DNA from 2 places in the Mediterraneibacter sp. 210702-DFI.3.120 genome. Region 2 is predicted to be linked to the other one. Evidence: predicted binding sites of a transcription regulator. Region 2 holds the regulator's gene; the other holds the start of a gene.
What was found. The regulator HrcA, encoded in region 2, represses chaperone genes, less so after heat shock. The targets are predictions, from matches to a motif close to TGTTAGCACTCNNNNNNNNNGAGTGCTAACA.

Region 1 (11,238 bases), on a different contig from region 2:
GCAATGTTTTCCGCCCTGCCAGCTGATTTCGTCTTGACGTACTCATTCGGTATTTCTCCTGATTTTTAATTCTCTCATTTCCATCGTTTAAAACAAACATCTTCTTATTTCAGCTATTATACCATATGTTTCTTAACCATTTATGAATTTTGTCTTAACTGTTTTATATTCGTATAAAAGAGAAATTCCCGGCAGATCCAGCTCTCACTGAACCTCCGGGAATTCCTCAAGGCGTTCCTATATATTATTTTATTATATCAGGGATGTGATTTTTCATCCCGTCAGGTAATGCGGAATATCCGCAGTACTTCCAAATTATCAGTCTGCATAAAATCTGCAAACTTCCCAATTACTCGTCTACACTGTAGTTCGGAGCTTCTTTTGTAATATGAATGTCATGTGGATGACTTTCTTTCAATGATGCCGCAGAGATCTTCACAAATCTTCCGTTCTCTTTGAGTTCTTCGATTGTGTGTGTTCCGCAATATCCCATTCCTGAACGAAGTCCACCCATGAGCTGGAATACCGTATCTTCTACAGATCCCTTGTAAGCTACACGTCCTTCTACTCCTTCCGGAACAAGTTTCTTTGCATTCTCCTGGAAATAACGGTCTTTACTTCCGTTCTCCATCGCTGCGATGGATCCCATTCCACGATATACTTTATATTTTCTTCCCTGGTACAGTTCGAATGTTCCCGGGCTTTCATCACATCCTGCAAAGATGCTTCCCATCATACATACATTCGCACCTGCTGCGATTGCCTTTGTCATATCTCCTGAGTACTTGATACCACCATCTGCAATGATCGGAATACCATACTCTTTAGCAACTTCGTAACAATCCATAACAGCTGAAACCTGAGGTACACCAATACCTGCAACGATACGTGTTGTACAGATAGATCCAGGTCCGATACCAACTTTAACTGCATCTACACCAGCTTCGATCAGTGCTCTTGTAGCCTCTCCTGTAGCCACATTTCCAGCGATCACCTGAAGATCCGGGAATGCATCCTTAACCATCTTCACTGTGCGGATAACATTCGCTGAATGACCATGTGCTGAGTCCATAACAACAACATCTACATGAGATTTCACAAGTGCTTCTACACGCTCCAGACAGTTTGCTGTGATACCAACAGCTGCTCCACAGAGAAGTCTTCCCTGCTCATCCTTTGCTGACAGTGGGTACTTGATCTGTTTCTCAATATCTTTGATCGTGATAAGTCCTTTCAGATTACCCTCATCATCTACGATCGGAAGTTTCTCTTTTCTTGCTTTGGCAAGAATCCTTTTTGCTTCCTCTAATGTAATTCCTTCTTTTGCTGTAACAAGTCCTTCTGAAGTCATGGATTCTTTGATTTTCTTAGAGAAATCTGTCTCGAACTTCAGGTCACGGTTTGTGATGATTCCGACAAGTTTACGTCCCTCTGTAATCGGCACACCTGAAATACGGTATTTTGCCATCAGGTCATTTGCATCTTCAAGTGTATGCTCCGGTGAAAGAAAGAAAGGATCTGTAATAACACCATTCTCAGAACGTTTCACCTTATCAACTTCCTCTGCCTGTGCTTCAATAGACATATTCTTATGGATGATTCCGATTCCACCCTGGCGAGCCATAGCGATTGCCATTCTATGTTCTGTAACAGTATCCATTCCTGCACTCATCATCGGAATATTCAATACGATTTTCTTTGTCAGATGTGTTGACAGATCTACCTGATTCGGAATTACTTCTGAATAAGCCGGTACAAGAAGAACATCATCAAATGTAATACCTTCCCCTATAATCTTACCCATTATACTTTACCTCTCTTTCTTAAGAACCCATGAAACTGCTTTGAAATGGCAGTTAATGTATCTAAAAATCTTTTGTAATTATTAACTGATATACTACAGAAATTCCCGAAGGATGTCAAGAGTATTTTCCCTGATGTGCTCATAATTTGTATTGATTTATTTTAACCTCTATTATTAAGTTTTACTTATAAGTACTCCTTTATTTATTATCTATGCGACAAACTGAGCCTTTTTTAGAACAAACAAAAGGTTCTATCTGACATTACGAAAATGTGATAGAACCCTCTGTTCCTGCTGCTACAGATCTCTATGTAACAGCTCTTTTATTATATTCTTATAGAAATTCTGCAAATCTTCCTGATGGATAGATTACATCATTCCCATTCCACCTGCTCCGCCTGCTGGCATAGCCGGTGTATCCTCTTTAATTGTAGATACAACAGACTCTGTTGTAAGAAGTGTAGAAGCAACACTTGTTGCGTTCTGAAGAGCACTTCTTGTAACCTTCGCCGGATCAAGGATTCCCTTCTCAACCATATCTACATATGTCTCATTGTAAGCATCGAATCCTGTTCCTACTTCAGACTCTCTTACTTTGTTTACAATAACTGCTCCCTCAAGTCCTGCATTCTTCGCGATCTGAGCCAGCGGAGCTTCCAGTGCTTTCAGGATAATCTTGGCACCTGTCTTCTCATCTCCCTCAAGAGTCTCTGCGAATTCTTTTACCTTCTTAGAAACATGGATGTATGCGGATCCACCACCACCGATGATTCCTTCTTCAACTGCTGCTTTTGTAGCATTCAGAGCATCTTCCATACGAAGTTTAGCTTCTTTCATCTCTGTCTCTGTAGCTGCACCTACACGGATAACAGCAACTCCGCCTGCAAGTTTTGCAAGTCTCTCCTGAAGTTTCTCTCTGTCGAAATCAGATGTTGTCTCTTCGATTGCTTTCTTGATCTGTCCAACACGATCTGCGATTGCGTTCTTGTCTCCACATCCGTCAACGATAACTGTATTCTCTTTCTGAACCTTAACAGATTTTGCACGTCCAAGCTGATCCATTGTAGTTTCTTTAAGGTCGAATCCGAGTTCTTCAGAAATCACCTGTCCACCTGTCAGAATTGCGATATCCTGAAGCATCTCTTTTCTTCTGTCACCATATCCAGGTGCTTTTACTGCTACAACGTTGAATGTTCCACGCAGTTTATTCACGATCAGAGTTGTGAGTGCCTCACCCTCGATATCTTCAGCGATAATAAGAAGTCTTGCTCCAGACTGAACGATCTGCTCAAGAACCGGAAGAATCTCCTGGATATTGGAAATCTTCTTATCTGTGATCAGAATATATGGATCATCCAGAACTGCTTCCATCTTCTCCATATCTGTTGCCATATATGCGGAAATGTATCCACGGTCAAACTGCATACCTTCTACAAGGTCAAGCTCTGTCTGCATTGTCTTAGACTCTTCGATTGTGATAACTCCGTCGTTGGATACTTTTTCCATTGCATCTGCAACCATCTGTCCAACTTCATCATCTCCTGAAGAAACTGCAGCAACTCTTGCGATCTGCTCTTTTCCGTTGACTTTGCTGCTCATCTCACGGATTGCTTCTACTGCTTTATCTGTAGCTTTCTTCATTCCTTTTCTCAGAACGATCGGGTTTGCTCCTGCCTCAAGGTTCTTCATTCCTTCGTGAACCATTGCCTGTGCAAGAACTGTAGCTGTTGTTGTACCATCTCCGGCAACATCATTTGTCTTAGCTGCAACTTCTCTGATCAGCTGTGCACCCATGTTCTCAAATCCATCTTCCAGTTCAATCTCTTTCGCGATTGTTACACCATCATTTGTAATAAGCGGAGCACCGAATGATTTATCAAGTACTACGTTTCTTCCTTTTGGTCCTAATGTTACTTTAACTGTATCAGCTAACTGATTCACACCTCTTTCAAGTGCTGCTCTTGCTTCTGATCCGTATTTGATTTCCTTTGCCATTTTAACTGCATCTCCTTTATATTTGTCTGGGTATTACTCTACAATTGCAAGAATATCATTCTGCTTTACAATGATGTATTTCTCTCCTTCAAGCTCTACATCTGTTCCGGCATATTTGGAATAAATTACTTTATCTCCAACCTTAACCTGCATTACAACTTCTTTTCCATCCACAACTCCGCCAGGTCCGACTGCGATTACTTCTGCTTCCTGTGGTTTCTCTTTTGCCTGTCCCGGTAATACGATTCCGGACTTTGTTGTCTCTTCTGCTTCTAACTGTTTTAAAACGATCTTGTCACCTAATGGTACTAATTTCATTGTAATTCCTCCTTACTTTATTAGCACTCATTTCTCTTGAGTGCTAACCCATGAATATAAAATAGCACTCCCCATTTCATTTGTCAACACAGTTTACATATTTTTTATAAAAGAAAAGCCATGGGGCTTTCTCTGCCTCACAGCTTTTCTTTCGTCTCTAAAACTTCTCTATGATCTTCTTTCGTTCATCTCATAGAATCCGTTCTCAATTTTAAACTTCAGTAGATTCCTGTCTTCCGACTGGTATCTCTCTTTCACAACACCGGAGCAACACAACAGCTCTGTCCCCGTTGAAATATAACATCTGTATTTTGCATCCAGCAGAATCGTTGTCAGAGGATCTTCCATCACTTCAAGATAAATGTAATCTTCTTCTGTATCATAATGATCCACCTTACAGACTCTTGTTGTATCATCAAAAATAGCATCTGCTGAAATCACTTTTTCCATCTGCAGATCAACCGGATTTCCCTCGTACATCTTGTCTTCTCCTTCTGCTTACATCCGCTCTTTCTCAATCCTCTCGAGCTCTGTAAATACATAATCATTCAGAACTTTAATATAAGTTCCTTTCATTCCTGAAGAACGTGATTCAATTACTCCTGCACTTTCAAACTTGCGAAGTGCATTCACGATAACCGATCTTGTAATTCCCACACGATCCGCTACCTTGCTGGCAACCAGGATTCCCTCTGTACCATCAAGTTCTTTAAAGATATGAATGATTGCTTCCAGCTCTGAGAAAGAAAGTGTGCTGATTGCTGCCTGAACGACATGTTCTTTTCTTGTCTCTTCCGCACTTTCTTCATTCACTGAACGAAGCATCTCAAGTCCTACTACAGCAGTACCATATTCACTGAGAATAATATCATCAATAGAATACGTTGCATCCTGTTTGTAGATAAACAATGTTCCGAGACGCTCCCCGGCAATATCGATCGGTGTGATGATTGCCTGACATCCTTCCACAGCATCTGAAGAAAAACCAAGTGTCTCCAGATTAACATTCTCTTTTGTAGACAGAACACTCAGCAATCTTTCATTAAGCATATTATCAATATGAGATCCTACAGATTCTGTGATCAGTTCACTGATTTCTCTCACCTTATTGCTTTTGCTGACTCCAAGAATCTTTCCCTTCTTGCTGACTACCAGCACATTTGAGTCCAAAATCTCTGTCAGTACCGCACAGATATCATTAAACACAACTTTGCTGGAGTTATTATTATGCAGCAACTTATTAATCTTTCTGGTCTTATCCAATAATTGTACGCTCATTGTCTCCTCCACATGATTTGCTCTTATTCACTACTTCTAGCAAACAGTAACTATTATTTCCCAAGTTGTATACACAAATCAAATTTCAAATTCCTTACTAGCTTATATTATCATACAATTCAGAAAATAGCAACGTTGTGTTTTTCTGTTTTTTGAAATATTTAATCTTCTTTCTTAATTGTTTCCACATATCCGCACTTTTCATCAGCACAAACTAATTTATTGCCTTTTTCTACCATGTATCCACCACATTCAGGACATTTCTTACTGGATGGCTTCTGCCAGGACATAAATTCGCATTCCGGATTATCCTCACATCCATAATACTTTCTTCCCTTTTTCGTTTTGCGGATAACAACTTCTTTTCCACACACAGGACACGGAACTCCGATCTTTTCCAGATATGGTTTTGTATTTCTGCATTCCGGGAATCCCGGGCATGCAAGGAATTTACCATGCGGACCGTATTTGATCACCATGTTACGACCGCACTCTTCACAGATCACATCTGTTACTTCATCTTCAATCTTAACTTCCTCAAGCTCTTTCTCTGCAATTTCAACAGCTTCCTCAAGATCCGGATAGAAATTACGGATTACTTCCTTCCACGGAACCTTTCCTTCTTCAACCATATCAAGAAGACCTTCCATATTCGCTGTAAAATGAACATCTACAATACTTGGGAATGACTGTTTCATAATATTATTAACAACTTCACCAATCTCTGTCAGATAAAGATTCTTGCCTTCTTTTGTAATATATCTTCTTCCAAGGATCAGAGAAATGGTTGGGGCATAGGTACTTGGACGTCCGATCCCAAGCTCTTCCATTGTCTTTACAAGACTCGCCTCTGTATAATGTGCCGGCGGCTGCGTAAAATGTTGCTTTGGATCAAATTCTTCTTTTGTAAGAACAGAATCCATGCTAAGATGTCCGACCAGTACATTGCTCTCTTCCTTCTCTTCCTCTGCCTCTACATACACAGAGCGAAATCCATCAAATGCAACCCTTGCTGTTGATACAGTAAAGCAGTACTCACCGGCTCCGATCTTGACTGCTGTTGTCTCATACTTCGCCGGCTGCATGCGGCTTGCTGTGAAGCGTTTCCAGATCAGCTGATACAGACGGAACTGATCTCTGCTTAATGAATCCTTGATTGCTGCCGGTGTGCGTGTAATATCTGTCGGGCGGATCGCCTCATGCGCATCCTGAATCTTCTTATCTGCAGACTTTGTTTTTGTTCCTTCTGCTACATATGCTTCCCCGTAAGTCTCAGCAATATAGCTTCTTGCTGCTGCATCAGCTTCCTCTGAAATACGTGTAGAATCCGTACGAAGATAAGTAATCACACCGACTGTTCCATTCCCTTTAATGTCCACACCTTCATACAGCTGCTGTGCAATACGCATTGTCTTCTGTGTACCAAAGTTCAATGCCTTGGCAGCTTCCTGCTGCAGCGTACTTGTCGTAAATGGGAGTGGTGCTTTACGCGTCCTCTCACTGTTCTTGATATCTGTAATCTGGAACTCTTCGTTCTCTAATTTCTTTAAGATCTCGTCCATCTCTTCTTTTGAATGGATCGTCATCTTTTTCTTCTCTGTTCCGTAGAACTTCGCTGTCAGAGGACGTTTCTCACCTTTTACTTTCAGTTGTGCATCCAATGACCAGTACTCTTCCGGAATAAATGCATCAATCTCTGCTTCCCTGTCTGCAACAATACGAAGTGCGACTGACTGTACACGTCCGGCACTCAACCCACGCTTTACCTTTGCCCAAAGCAATGGACTGATCTTATATCCAACCATACGGTCAAGCTCTCTTCTTGCCTGCTGTGCATCTACAAGATCCATGTCAATATCGCGTGGTGCTTTCAAAGATGCTTTCACAGCATTCTTTGTAATCTCATTAAATGTAATACGGCGCATTTTCTTCTCGTCCAGCTTCAAGGCAGCAGCAAGATGCCAGGAAATAGCCTCTCCTTCACGGTCAGGGTCGGTTGCAAGATAAACTTTGTCTGATTTCTTCGCCTCTTTTCTGAGCGTTGCAAGAATCTCTCCTTTTCCACGAATGGTAATATATTTTGGTTCGTAATCATTCTCCACGTCAATTCCAAGCTGACTTTTCGGCAGATCCCTGACGTGTCCCTGTGACGCTACAACTGTATAATTGCTTCCTAGAAACTTTTTAATCGTCTTCACCTTTGCAGGAGACTCCACGATTACAAGATAATGTGCCATAAAAACTATACTCCTATTTTATTCTGATATAATAATTCTTTGTTATTTCACGAATGTATCCCTGCAGTTCCAGTGTAACAAGAATGCTCATCAATTTTCTGATCTCCACCCGAGATTCCTGCGCAATCTGATCCACATTCTTAGGATACAAACCGACACAACTATACACCAAATCATCTGTACTTTCAAGCACTTTTTTATTTTTCTCGTTTTTTATCTCCGTGTTTCTGCACAAAACATTTGTTTCAATCCCCCATTCTTCCAGCAGATTTTTAGGATTCAGAAGGATTCCGGCACCCTGTTGGATCAGGTGATTACACCCGGCACTCAAAGGACTGTCCAGCGGTCCCGGAAGGGCATAAACATCCTTTCCCTGCTCCAGTGCCATATCTGCTGTAATCAAAGAGCCACTTCTTATCCGGGCCTCCATTACCAGAACCGCATCTGACAGGCCGCTGATGATCCGGTTCCTCATTGGAAAATTCATTGCAAGCGGAGGGGTTCCCGGTGGAAATTCCGAAAGGATTCCACCTCCGTGTTCTATGATATCCATATATAAACCGATATGATCCCTTGGATAACAGACATCTACTCCACTCCCTAAAACAGCATACGATTTTCCCCCTGCATTCAATGCTGCCCTTTGTCCTGTTCCATCGATTCCTTTCGCCATGCCACTGATGATATCAACACCTGCTGCCGCCAGTACTTCCGCAAATTCTCTTGTATAATGTTCTCCATATCCACTACAACCCCTTGCTCCGACAATTGCTGCCCTCTTCTTGGCTCCCGGACACGTTCCTTTCACAAAAAGAGCAAACGGTGGATCTGGTATCTCAGCCAGCCCCGGAGGATATTCTTTTGAAAAAAATGGAATAAATTCGATTCCATGTTCCTGCATTTTGTAAAACTCTTCTTTTAATTGTTCTTTCGTTTTCTCTTTCCGGGCTTTTTTTAATCCCTCTTTTTCTTCCTCTGTAAGGAATTCAATTCCTGTAATTTCAGTTTCTTCTATATAATATATCTTCTTTCCACTTCCTATGAGTTCTCGGAGCAGATACTTTTTTCTTGCAGATAGTTTTCGAATCGTAGAAAACCAGTATTCAAAAATCATCTCTTCACACATCATACATACCTCCCCCAATATTTCCTGTCCAATGTCCGATAACCGATCGCCTCCTGTAAATGTTCCAGTTTTATCTCCTCACTGTAATCTAAATCTGCAATCGTTCTCGCAACCTTTAAGATTCGGTGATAAGACCTCGCCGTCAGATTCAGTACATCATAAGCCTGCCCCATCAGTCGCATTTCTTCTCCGTTTAATCTGCAATACTTACTCAATTCTGCACCATGAAGCATTGCGTTACACCGAATCTTCGCGTTTTGGTAGCGAATCTTCTGTCTCTTTCTTGCTTCACATACCCGCGCTTTAATCACCGCCGAAGACTCCGGACAGGAAACAGACTCTTTCACCAGATCCCGATATTCCACTTTAGAAGCTTCAACACTAAGGTCAATCCGATCGAGAAACGGTTGACTGATCTTACTTAAATATGCCTGAATCTGTGCCGGCGTACATGTACAGGCTGTCGATGGAAATTTTCCACATGGACACGTATTCATGGCAGATACAAGCATAAAATCAGCCGGAAAGATATAATTTCCGCTGGTTCTTGTGATCTGTATGCTGCGTTGTTCCAGTGGCTGCCTGAGCACTTCAAGAACACTTCTCTTAAATTCAGGAAGTTCATCCAAAAATAGAATACCACTATGCGCCAGGCTGATCTCTCCTGGTCTTGGAACAATCCCACCACCAATCAGCGCTGCTCTCGTTGCAGTATGATGTACCTCTCGAAAAGGTCTTCTGGAAATCAGTGGTTCCTTTCCATCCAGCATTCCCATAACACTATAAAGCTTTGTAAGCTCCATACTTTCTTCATAATTCATCGGCGGCAGAATTCCTGCCATACATTTTGCGGTCATTGTCTTCCCGCTTCCGGGTGGTCCGACCATAAGCAGATTATGCCCTCCCGCCACAGCAATTTCCGCTGCCCGACGAACATTCTCCTGACCATATAAGTCTGCGAAATCAGGTACTTCTTCTCCCACTTTTCCTCTGTCTTCTATTTTATCAGCCTCTTTTTCACCAAGATATCTCTGTTCTCCACCTGTTCTGTCTCCATCTTCCAAATAACTGATACATTCCCTGAGACTTCCAACTGCAATGATCCGAACCCCTTCTACAAGTTCTGCCTCCTTTTTATTTTCTCTCGGAACAATACAGCTTGTAACTTTTTGTGCCTTTGCCTCTGATACCATAGAAAGAATCCCGGGAACTTTTCTAACTTGTCCATCCAATCCCAGTTCTCCGATGATCATACAGTCTTTCATTCTTCTATTCTGTTGTAAAACGCCAAGTGACGTCAGAATCGACACTGCGATTGGAAGATCAAATGACGCTCCTCTTTTCCTCATAGTTGCCGGCGAAAGATTGATCACCACACGTTTCGCCGGAAATTCAAGACCTGAATTCCGGACTGCAGACCGTACGCGTTCTGCTGCTTCTTTCACCTCTGATGACAGATATCCCACCATGTGAAAAATCGGAAGTCCATTGCTGACATCCGCCTCCACATAGACCATTTCTACCGCAAGCCCTTCCATTGCTGCGGATTTTACTGTACTAAAACTCATATGCGCTCCTTCCTTTTCCCAGTCACAAGCGCACCTGTTCTTCTTACACCCCATTGTAAGCTGCTGAAATTCTGGCTGAATCAGCCGGATTTGATTTTCGGAACTGACATTCCGAGAATGTATAGATATCATAACTTCCGAATATCGATTTGTCAATCAGTTTCCGAGAACTTGAGCATATGGAAAAGCACAATTTCCACATTTTTTCATAAACTATATTAAATGCATCCAGAGGTGCTGTCTTGAAAGCATTTCCTAATCCCCTCACACCGGCGGAAGAGAAAAAATACATTCAGAGATACACCGAGGGCGATCTGGAAGCCAAGCATATTTTAATTGAACGCAATCTCCGTCTCGTTGCCCATGTTATACGGAAATACCAAAATACCAGTGAAGATCCGGAAGATCTGATTTCCATCGGCACGATTGGCCTGATCAAAGCTGTAATTACGTTCGATCCTGAAAAGGGAAATCGTCTGGCTGCCTATGCCTCCCGCTGTGTAGAAAATGAAGTCCTGATGTATCTGCGCGCCAGAAAAAAATGCAGCCATGAAATCTCTCTTTATGAACCGATTGGCACAGATCGGGAAGGAAATGAAGTCAACCTCTACGATATCATCGAATCTACAGAAACAGATATTCCAGAGCGGATTCATCTGAAGGACAATATTCAAAAGCTTTATGAAAAACTGGAAAATGAACTTTCTCCAAGAGAAAAACTTGTACTGAAAATGCGATACGGACTGTATCAGGGAGAAGAATACACGCAGCGGGAGATTGCCGCACAACTGGGCATCTCCCGCTCCTATGTATCCCGTATCGAAAAAAGTGCTATCGGAAAACTCCGACAATATTTTTGAACTTTCTAAGACTCTTCTATGAATTAACTTCTTTATCCTCTTCCTGTCTTCT
Region 2 (11,238 bases):
GGTGTTTGGATCACTAATGTTACATAATGATCTCCTCTTACCTGAGTATTTCTAAGGGATGGAACTCCCTTTCCTTTCAGACGTACTTTTGTATCTGTCTTTGTTCCCGGTTTTACTGTGTAGAGAACGTCTCCGTCTACAGTTGGAATCTTCACATCGCCACCGAGTGTAGCCACTGCGAAGGAAATCGCAACGGTTGAGAAGATATGCATATCCTGTCTCTGGAAGATTGGGTGTCTGGATACGTTAACCTCAACGAGGAGATCTCCTCTCGGTCCTCCATTAACTCCCGGTTCTCCTTTTTCACGGATGCGTACGCTCTGTCCGTTATCAATACCTGCCGGAATCGTAACTTTGATCTTCTTTCTGCTGGATGTATATCCTGTACCTGCACATTTCGGACATTTCTCTTTCACGATCTTACCGGAACCACCACAGTTCGGACATGTTTGTACATTCTGTACGGTTCCAAAGAAGGACTGGGATGTATATACGACCTGACCTTTACCACCGCACTTTGGACATGTCTCCGGTGATGTTCCAGGCTTTGCACCTGTGCCGTGACAGTCTTCGCAAGGATCTTTCAGCACAAGATCCAGTTCTTTCTCACATCCGAAGACAGCTTCCTCGAATGTGATGCGGATGCTCTTTCTGATATTAGCCCCTTTCATAGGACCATTGCTTGCGCCGCCTCTTCTGGAGCCACCGAACATATCTCCGAAGATATCTCCGAAAATGTCGCTGAAATCTGCTCCATTGAAGTTAAATCCGCCACCGAATCCACCTGCTCCGCCGCCGGCACCGCCATCAAATGCAGCGTGGCCGAACTGATCATACTGACGACGTTTGTCAGCGTCACTCAGAACGGCATAGGCTTCGGAAGCCTCTTTAAACTTTATTTCTGCTTCTTTATCCCCTGGATTCATATCTGGATGGTACTTCTTCGCAAGCTGGCGGTATGCTTTCTTGATTGTAGCATCATCTGCATCTTTGCTTACGCCGAGCACCTCATAATAATCTCTCTTTGCCTCTGCCATAACACAAATACTAACCTTTCTGTATCTCTTTCTTAACCTCAAGAAATTCTACGAAGCTACAAAGCTCCGTAGAATTTCTCTTCATGCTTCATTTATCTGATGCCCTGCTGCCTGTTTCTCTTCTGTCTTACCGGCATCTTTTCTATATTTTAGACTTCTTTGTAATCTCCGTCTACAACATCATCACCCTGGAAACCATCCGGAGCCGGACCAGCTTCTGGTGTAGGACCAGCCTGTGCACCTGCACCTGCTGCAGCACCTGCCTGCTCATACATCTTTGTGAACAGTTTCTGTGCGCTCTCCATCAGTTTTTCCTTCGCAGCTTTGATCTCTGCTACCTGCTCTTCTGTTGTGTTCTCCGGAGCAGATTTTGCAAGGATATCTTTCAGTGCCTGAACGTCAGCCTCTACAGCTGCCTTCTCTGTAGCATCGACTTTGTCGCCAACCTCTTTGATTGCCTTCTCTGTCTGGAATACCATAGCGTCTGCTTCGTTTCTTGTATCGATTGCTTCTTTACGTTTCTTATCCTGAGCCTCGAATTCAGCTGCTTCTTTTACAGCTTTATCGATATCGTCATCAGACATATTAGAACCTGCTGTGATTGTAATATGCTGCTCTTTACCTGTTCCAAGATCCTTAGCAGATACATTTACGATACCATTTGCATCGATATCGAATGTAACTTCGATCTGCGGGATTCCACGTGGAGCCGGCGGGATTCCATCAAGTCTGAACTGTCCGAGGGACTTGTTGTCTCTTGCGAACTGTCTCTCACCCTGTACAACGTTGATGTCTACAGCTGTCTGGTTATCTGCTGCTGTTGAGAAGATCTGGCTCTTCTTTGTCGGGATTGTTGTATTTCTCTCAATCAGTCTTGTAGCTACACCACCCATTGTCTCGATAGACAGTGACAGTGGAGTTACATCAAGAAGAAGGATGTCTCCTGCGCCTGCATCTCCTGCAAGTTTACCACCCTGTACGGAAGCACCAAGTGCTACACACTCATCTGGGTTAAGGGATTTGCTAGGCTCTTTGCCTGTCAGTCTCTTAACTTCTTCCTGAACAGCCGGAATACGTGTTGATCCACCAACGAGAAGTACCTGTCCAAGCTCGGAAGCTGTGATTCCTGCGTCAGAAAGTGCACGTCTTACCGGTTCCTGAGTCTTTTCTACGAGGTCTCTTGTCAGCTCGTCGAATTTAGCTCTTGTAAGGTTCATATCGAAATGCTTCGGTCCTTCAGCTGTTGCTGTGATGAACGGAAGGTTGATATTTGTTGTTGTTGCACTTGAAAGCTCTTTCTTTGCTTTCTCTGCAGCTTCTCTTAATCTCTGAAGAGCCATCTTATCTGCTGAAAGATCTACGCCTTCTTTTGCCTTGAAGTCTGCAAGCATGTAATCTGTGATCTTCTGGTCGAAGTCATCTCCACCAAGTCTGTTGTTACCGGCTGTTGAAAGTACTTCGATAACTCCATCACCGATCTCGATAACGGATACGTCGAATGTACCACCACCAAGGTCGTAAACCATGATCTTCTGCTCTTTCTCGTTGTCAAGACCATAAGCAAGTGCAGCTGCTGTAGGCTCGTTGATGATACGTTTTACATCAAGTCCTGCGATCTTACCTGCATCTTTTGTAGCCTGACGCTGAGCATCGTTGAAGTAAGCCGGAACTGTGATAACAGCTTCTGTTACTTTCTCACCAAGGTATCCTTCTGCATCTGCTTTCAGTTTTTGAAGGATCATTGCAGAAATCTCCTGTGGAGAATATTTCTTGTCGTCAATATCTACTTTATAATCTGTTCCCATCTCTCTTTTGATGGATGAGATTGTTCTTGCTGCGTTTGTTACAGCCTGACGTTTTGCAGGCTCACCTACAAGACGCTCTCCTGTCTTTGTAAATGCTACAACAGACGGTGTTGTTCTTGCACCTTCTGTATTCGCGATAACTGTTGGCTGTCCACCTTCCATAACGGCTACACAGCTGTTTGTTGTACCAAGGTCAATACCAATAATTTTTCCCATGATAAATTTCCTCCTCTATCTAATCTCTGAATCTTGTTAAAAATCAAATTAGTTTGCTACTTTTACCATGCTGTGTCTTACAACACTTTCACGGTACATGTAACCTTTCTGGAATTCTTCTGCGATGATGTTCTCACCGAGCCCCTCATCTTCTACATGCATCACTGCGTTGTGGAAATCCGGATTGAATTCCTGACCAACTGCCTCGATTGGTTTTACTCCAACGGATTCCAGTGTAGTCATAAGCTGTTTGTAGATCTTCTCCATTCCTTCTACGAACGGAGCATTCTTCTCCTCCTCCGGTACGGAACCAAGTCCACGCTCGAAGTTGTCTACAACCGGAAGAATCTTTTCTATGATATCTTTCGCTCCGATCTCGTACATCTGGGATTTCTCCTTCTCAGATCTCTTGCGGAAGTTATCAAACTCTGCCATCTGACGAGTAACGCGGTCTGTGAGTTCCTCGATCTTCTCGTCTTTCTTGTCCTTCTTCTCTTTCTTTCCGAAGAACTTTTTCTTACCTTCTGATGCTGCTTCTGAATCTCCTTCAGTCTCAGTTGCTTCCTCTGTTGCTTCTTTCGCTTCAGCCTCAACTCCCTGGGCATCTTCTGTTTCTACTGTCTCTTCAGCTTCTGCCTGCTCTTTTGCAGCCTTTGCTTTTGCCTCTTCAACAGCTTCTTTTACCATATCTTCTTTGCTCATGTTCTCTGTCACCAGCTTTCTACCTTCCTATTATTACTCTTTGGGTTCTTTATTATAAATCGCATCCAACTCACTTTGCAGCGTTTTCAGCGTCTTCATGACATGTTCATAATCCATTCTCTTCGGACCGATGATTCCAATCGTTCCTTTCATACCTTCTCCCAGCTCATATGTGGCGGTAACAACACTGCAGTCTTTCATGGTCTTAACCGGAGTTTCATCTCCGATGTAAACCTGTATGCCGTTGTTCTCCTCACTTGCCAGTGTCTCTGTCACCAGATCTGCCAGCTGCTGTTTCTCTTCAAATGCACTGATGATCTCCTGTGCGCTCTGCTTATCACTAAGCTCCGGATATTTGAAAATATTCGTTGCGCCGCTTGTGTAGATCTCCATGTCATTATCTACATGAATGATCTCTGCCACTGCATCCAGTACATGGCCGACAACCTCGCTGTGGATACCAGCCTGTTCTTTCAATCTGGCAATCAGACCTAATGTAATCTGATCAATGGATAATCCATTCAGTGTCGTGTTCAGAAGCATATTCAGCTTCAACAGATTCTCGTTACTTAAGGTTTCTCCAACTTCAATGATCTTATTCTTGATCACATTACCACCAAGTACGATGACTGCTACGATCTGTTCTTCATCCACCTGTGATAGCTGAATGAACTTCAATGTGTTCCGGCTGTTGACCGGTGCGGAAACCATCGTTGCATAATTGGTGTTCGAAGCAAGAACCTTTGCTGCCTGCTGGAGTACCTTCTCGACCTTATCGGTCTTCTCAAGAAGTGCATCCTCTCGTTTGCTAATCTCCTGCTCCTTATTCTCCATCAGAAGATCTACATAAAAGCGATATCCCTTATCTGATGGAATTCTTCCTGCCGATGTGTGTGGCTGGAAGATGTAACCAAGATCTTCCAGATCTGCCATCTCATTCCTTATCGTTGCGGAACTTAATTTCAAATCTGTGTATTTTGAAAGGGTTCGTGATCCGACCGGTTCGCCAGTCTCCAGATAATTCTGTATGATGGCTTTCAATATCGTAAGTTTTCTTTCACTTAATTCAGCTTCTACAGACATCTCTGTGTTCCCCTTTCTGTTCATCTTTGTTTGTTATTAGCACTCTTTGTTTTTGAGTGCTAACACCTTACAGATACTAAGATAGCACCTCGATTTCTGTTTGTCAACACTGATTGTTATTTTTATAAGTTTTTTATTTTCTTCTTATTTTATTAATAGGATGCTTTTTGGGGGAGGAAATGTGATTTTATAGAAATATTGTTGACTTGGATTGTAATTTTGTGAATTCCAGGCAAGCTTATAGCCAAATCATAAGTTGACTTGAATTATGATACATAAAATCCAGGTCAAAGACAAGTTTATTTAACTTACACTAATTGACCTGGATTTTAAAACCTGCTATCTATACTATCCCCTGATCTGTCCGTTTCCGAAGATAATATACTTTGTTGTTGTCAATGCTTCGAGTCCCATCGGGCCTCTTGCATGAAGCTTCTGTGTGCTGATTCCGATCTCTGCACCGAATCCGAATTCGAATCCATCTGTAAATCTTGTTGATGCATTTACATAAACCGCTGCCGCATCGATCTCATCCTGGAATCTCAATGCATTGTCGTAATCCTTTGTAATAATGGATTCAGAATGTCCTGTATTGTATGTATTGATATGTGTGATTGCCTCATCGATGGAATCAACAATCTTTACAGAAATAATTGCATCCAGGTACTCTGTTCCCCAGTCTTCTTCTGTTGCCGGAATAATCTCTGAACTGATTGCCTGTGCTCTCTCATCTCCACGTATCTCTACACCATGTTCCTTCAGTCTTGTTACAATCTTCGGCAAAGCTGCATCTGCTATCTTGGAATGAATCACAAGTGATTCACATGCATTACACACACCAAGGCGCTGTGTCTTTGCATTTTCAATAATATCTGTTGCCATCTTAATGTCTGCTGTCTCATCAACATATACATGACAATTTCCGGTTCCTGTCTCAATTACCGGAACCGTACTGTTTGCGACAACATTTGCAATGAGTCCCGCTCCGCCTCTTGGGATCAGGACGTCGATCCAGCCATGCATCTTCATCATCTCATTTACAACTTCTCTGCTTGTATCTTCCACAAGAAGGATGAGATCCTGAGATAACTTCTCTTTGCGGAGTCCTTCCTTGATTACACGGGTAATTGCCCGATTGGAATGGATCGCATCACTTCCTCCGCGAAGAATTACCGCATTTCCAGTCTTGAAGCAAAGTCCGAATGCATCTGCTGTCACATTCGGTCTGGATTCATAGATAATTCCGACAACGCCAAGCGGTACGCGTTTCTTTCCGATACGAAGCCCGTTCGGTCTTGTCTTCATGCCAAGCACTTCTCCGATGGGATCATCAAGTGCTGCAATCTGACGCAGACCTTCTGCCATGTCTTCAATTCGCTGTTCCGTCAGTGCCAATCGATCAATCAAAGACTGCTTCACGCCTTTCGCTTTCGCAGCTTCAATATCCTTTGCATTCTCCTGTAAAATCAATTCTCTCTCTTCTACAAGTTCATTCGCTACTGCGAGAAGCCCTCTGTTCTTTGCCTTCGTTCCAAGCTTTGCTGCCTCACGGGATGCACTCTTTGCAAGTCTTCCAAGCATCTGCATATATGTCTCCATTTTATTGCTCCTTTCATCAGCCTGCCGTTAAATATCTCTATCAGTTTCCATTCAGGAATGCCTCGGCATTTCTGCAATCCTGCCAGAGGCTATGTCGAGAGTATACCACACACCTTTTCTTTTTTCTATATTATATCAGTATTTTGCTTTATCTTTTTCACGTATTAACGTATTAGTGCATTTCTGTGAAAACAAACATCAGATGTTTATTCCGATGTTTGTTTTCTTATTCTATAATATTTTTCATCCAGATATCTCTTAAGAATCCGCCATATTTTTCCTTCGTAAGCATCTTCTGATACCCCTGTTTCATGACATTTGATCTGCTGAAAACATTTTCCGGATGCACCGTACAAAGCAGGTAGCGATATCCCATCTGTCTCAAATCACCTTCCGCGTGCTGCATCATTTTATATTGTAAATAGTGCCCTCGAAACTCTGGTAATACAGCCGCCGTATCCATCATAGCACAAAGCTTCAGTTTCTCTTCCTCCATTCCAAGATCATATCCCAGATTATCCGGGTGAGCGCCCGGTAAAATTACGAAAAACATAGCTCCCGCCTTGCCCTCTTCATCAACAGCAAGATATAAAAGACCTCGTTCCTTCTTCATCCAGAAATCAAATTCTTCATACGTTTCTGCAACAAACCATTCCGGAACGTTCATCCCCTGGTCTACCTTATTCACAATTTCGTACGCTTCTCGTAAGCGCTCTCTTCCAACGCGAATTATCTTTATCATCAATAAATCTTCCTATTTTGTAATCACTTCTGTTCATTTATGTCTAATGCTTATACACTAAAATTATTTTTACAGTTCTTGTAGTCCTGCAAAAAACAATTCATAAGGGTCATCCTCTCCTGTAAGCACCGGTGAATTCTCTCCGCCACCATTCGTACTGCGCTTCATTGCGGCATAAAATTCATCTCCCGCCTGCACAATATCCATCGGATAAAGTTCATAACCCGTCTCACGACATACAGAGCAGAATCCTCCAAGAGGATCTTCTGCATCCCTTGTCTTTATGAACTGTTCTCTTAATTTATCATCATGTCTTGCTTTGCGCTGTAATTCATCTAAAGCTTCTACTGCGTTCATCTCTTTCTCCTCATTCTGCTCTGTTTTTCGTGGTATTTGTTTCAGCCTCACTTCCAATATGTGTTTAAGTATTCCTCTGTTTGCTCCTCTGTTAATTTATACTCTTTCCGAACATTATTAAACGTCTCTATTCTAGAAGCATTCAAATTTTGACACGTTCTAATAGTTGCTGCTATTCCTTGCTGAATTCCATCTTTCACTCCATCATCATACATTTCCTGTATTGCCTTACACATATCTACCATCTCCTCCTTCTGCTCTGTTTCACTTGGTATTTGTTTCATGTTCAAAAATGCTTTCATCGCCTGACTTGTTTCATAATCAACATTCTGAAAAAACTTTTTATTTTCATCAATATAGTGTTTCAGTTCTTCCTTACTGTCCCTATATCTTAGCATAGTTAATATCACTTGTAAATCATCCGAAAATTTTTCAACATCTTCCAATCGTTCTGCGTCTACAAGATTGATTTTATAATTGGGAAGATATTTCTCCAAAATTTCTTTCTCTTCTTTCGTTCCTTCCAACCGAAACATATCATACAGATCAACAGGTCCATCCCACGGTTCTGAACCATAATAAAAGACTAATGAAATAATCGGTATCAATCGATCTTTTTTTCGAAATCGCGACAGATATTCTCCTGCGGTAAGATGCTCTAACGACTGACCTGCTTTTTTATTCTGCTTTCGTCGGTCATTAAAGTTTTTCCAATTATTCCGAATCTGTGTTTCGTAATCCATTCCATCATAAAGCATTACCTTGTGCGGCATTGCATAATGAACCTTATCCTGTGATTCATTTGCAAGTAACACAAGTGTAGCCTGATTTCGCCATTTCATAATGATATCGCGGTATTTTTTCATGTTTTTTGTTTTCCCGGTCCGATTTTTCACACTAACAGATGAAACAGGATTCACTTCTTCCAAATCCTCTGGCAATATCACCTGCCTTCCACCATAAATCACACCATTAAATAAATTCGCAAATCTTTTCTTCTCACTTAGCCAGATATTCACATTAACATCTGCTTTTCCCATAGACGCTTCCTCCTGGTTTCTTATTCTTTTGTTATTTTGTAACTCATCAAAATGGAATCTCCTGCTGATACAGCCTTGAATATGAGATAAAGTTATCCTTTCGATAACACATTCAGACAAATGAAATATAGAAAATATACGTCTGAGATTTTGATGTGGATTTACTATAGCAGAATAAAATAACAATGTCAACGTAAAAAAGCTATCAACGACGATATTCAACTCCATTCGTTGTTATCGTAGTTGATAGCTTCCTTATTTCACTTCATTCTTCCCCGACTCCAAGTCTAACGCCCAGAAATTCCTCTGTAAATTTTCTCCGCTGTCATCGGCAGTTCTCTAATGATCACTCCTGTCGCGTTCTGGATTGCATTGCTGATTGCCGGTGACGGTGTATTGATTACGATTTCTCCGATAGACTTCGCTCCGAACGGTCCTGTCGGCTCGTAGCTGCTCTCGAACTCAACACGGATTGTTCCGACATCAAGACGAGTCGGGATCTTATACTGCATCAGGGAATTGCTGAAGTTCTTTCCCTTTTCGTTATATACAACATCTTCATACAGTGCCATACCGATTCCCTGTGCGATTCCGCCTTCCACCTGTACACGCGCAAGGTTCGGATTTATAACTGTTCCGCAGTCTACGACTGCTACGTAATCGATCAGTTCAAGTACACCTGTCTCTTTGTCGATCTCAACTTCTGCCATACCAACCATGAATGGCGGTGGAGATACCGGTGAGGAAAATGCTTCACTTGCGGAAAGTGGTGCGTTACTGAAACACATTACATTATTTCCAATCTGACTTCTTGAAATCTGCTTTCCTGTTGCCAGCTCTGTTACATATTCTCCATCGAAATCTACATCTTCCGGCTTGCATCCGAGATACTCTGCTCCACGCTCGCAGATTTTCTTGCGAAGGGATTCACAAGTCTTAACAACTGCCTGTCCTGTTACATAAGTTGTACTGGATGCGTATGAACCACAGTCGTATGGAGAGATATCTGTATCTACTCCGAATACAACAACTTCTTCCGGTTTACATTCAAGACACTCTGCTGCCATCTGGGCAAGGATCGTATCGCATCCTGTTCCCATATCAGTAGCTCCAATGATCAGACTGTAGAATCCGTCATCATTTACTTTGATTTCAACCGCACCTGTATCTACTGCTGAGATTCCAGATCCCTGCATGGACATTGCAACTCCGACGCTGCGTACTTTTCCATTTCCCATATCACGGTATGGATACTTTTCATCCCAGTTGATCATTTCTTTTGCTCTGGCAAGACATCTGTCGAGTGTACAGCTGTTTGTAACTTCGCCATAATAAGCCGGCATCTTATCGCCCTGGCGTACCATGTTCTTCTCACGAAGCACTGTCGGGTCCATTCCGAGAACTTCTGCAAGTTCATTTACAGCTGATTCTACAGCGAACTGTCCCTGTGTTGCTCCGTATCCACGGTAAGCTCCTGCTGACATAACATTTGTATAAACGACATCATATGTAAAGCGAAATGCTTCTGTCTTTCCATAAAGTGGAATGGATTTGTGACCGGAAAGACCTACGGTTGTCGGTCCGTGCTCACCAAATGCTCCAGTGTTGGAAAGTGTATAGAGATCGATTGCTTTAATATTTCCTTCTTTATCCGCTCCCAGACGTACATGAAGTTCCATCTCATGACGCGGTGAAGAAGCGATCAAAGACTCTTCTCTTGTGTAAATGATCTTCGCCGGTTTTCCTGTCTTCCATGTGACAAGTGCCGGATAAACTTCGGAAACTACAGTCTGCTTCGCACCGAATCCTCCACCGATTCTCGGCTTGATCACACGTACTTTGCTCTTCGGAATATCGAGTGCATGAGCAAGGATTCTTCTTGCATGGAACGGAACCTGTGTAGATGAAACGACATTTAATCTTCCGTATGCATCTAAATATGTATAAGTACGGAAAGTCTCCATCATCGCCTGCTGGTTCGCCTTTGTATGATAAACGCGATCGATCACGTGATCACATTTTGCAAGAACTGCTTCTACGTCTCCATCTCCACATACATCATGTGCACAGAGATTTCTCTTGTTGTCTGCGCCAACCGGGCAGAGGCTTCTCCAGTTATCTTCCGGATGCACAAGGATTGGATTATCCTTTGCTGTACGGAAATCAAGTACCGGTTCAAGAACCTCATACTGGATCTTCACAAGCTTCATCGCTTTCTTAACTGCTTCCTCTGAAGTTCCTGCCACGATTGCAGCTGCATCTCCAACGAAACGTACTCTCTGGTCAAGGATCAGACGGTCATACGGACTTGGTTCCGGATAGGTCTGACCAGCCATTGTAAATCTCTTATCCGGACAATCTTTATATGTAAGAACACATTCGATTCCAGGTACAGCCTCAGCACGTGCTGTGTTAATATCCTTAATTAATGCGTGTGCATATGGACTTCTGATCACTTTAACAATCAGACAGTCTGACGGTGCAAGGTCATTTGTATAAACACTTTTTCCTGTAACAAGTGCAGCAGCATCTTTCTTTACGACAGGACGGTTTACAATCTTCAGGGATTCTATAGCTTCTCCTTTTTCCTGATTGCTGTGGACAAATTCCGGTTTCTCAGGAATCAGATTCTGAACTTTATCTATTCTTTCCATTCT

Region 1: LI162_RS04840 (co-chaperone GroES) is a predicted target of HrcA. The motif match lies at 4,136-4,166, and genes of this name have one in related genera.

The regions. Positions count from the first base shown of each region.
Region 1 covers NZ_JAJCNG010000006.1:38,462-49,699, reverse strand. Annotated here, with positions in the region: gene LI162_RS04855 (peptidoglycan recognition protein family protein) at 1-46, opposite strand, end outside; gene guaB (IMP dehydrogenase) at 350-1,804, opposite strand; gene groL (chaperonin GroEL) at 2,174-3,799, opposite strand; gene LI162_RS04840 (co-chaperone GroES) at 3,833-4,117, opposite strand; gene LI162_RS04835 (hypothetical protein) at 4,286-4,597, opposite strand; gene codY (GTP-sensing pleiotropic transcriptional regulator CodY) at 4,616-5,395, opposite strand; gene topA (type I DNA topoisomerase) at 5,557-7,632, opposite strand; gene dprA (DNA-processing protein DprA) at 7,646-8,758, opposite strand; gene LI162_RS04815 (YifB family Mg chelatase-like AAA ATPase) at 8,758-10,326, opposite strand; gene sigK (RNA polymerase sporulation sigma factor SigK) at 10,569-11,186, shown strand; gene LI162_RS04805 (peptidase U32 family protein) at 11,203-11,238, opposite strand, start outside.
Region 2 covers NZ_JAJCNG010000001.1:10,339-21,576, forward strand. Annotated here, with positions in the region: gene dnaJ (molecular chaperone DnaJ) at 1-1,037, opposite strand, end outside; gene dnaK (molecular chaperone DnaK) at 1,187-3,058, opposite strand; gene grpE (nucleotide exchange factor GrpE) at 3,107-3,760, opposite strand; gene hrcA (heat-inducible transcriptional repressor HrcA) at 3,794-4,843, opposite strand; gene LI162_RS00065 (glutamate-5-semialdehyde dehydrogenase) at 5,192-6,442, opposite strand; gene LI162_RS00070 (GNAT family N-acetyltransferase) at 6,669-7,184, opposite strand; gene LI162_RS00075 (hypothetical protein) at 7,254-7,541, opposite strand; gene LI162_RS00080 (Rpn family recombination-promoting nuclease/putative transposase) at 7,589-8,581, opposite strand; gene LI162_RS00085 (xanthine dehydrogenase family protein molybdopterin-binding subunit) at 8,869-11,235, opposite strand; gene LI162_RS00090 ((2Fe-2S)-binding protein) at 11,238-11,238, opposite strand, start outside.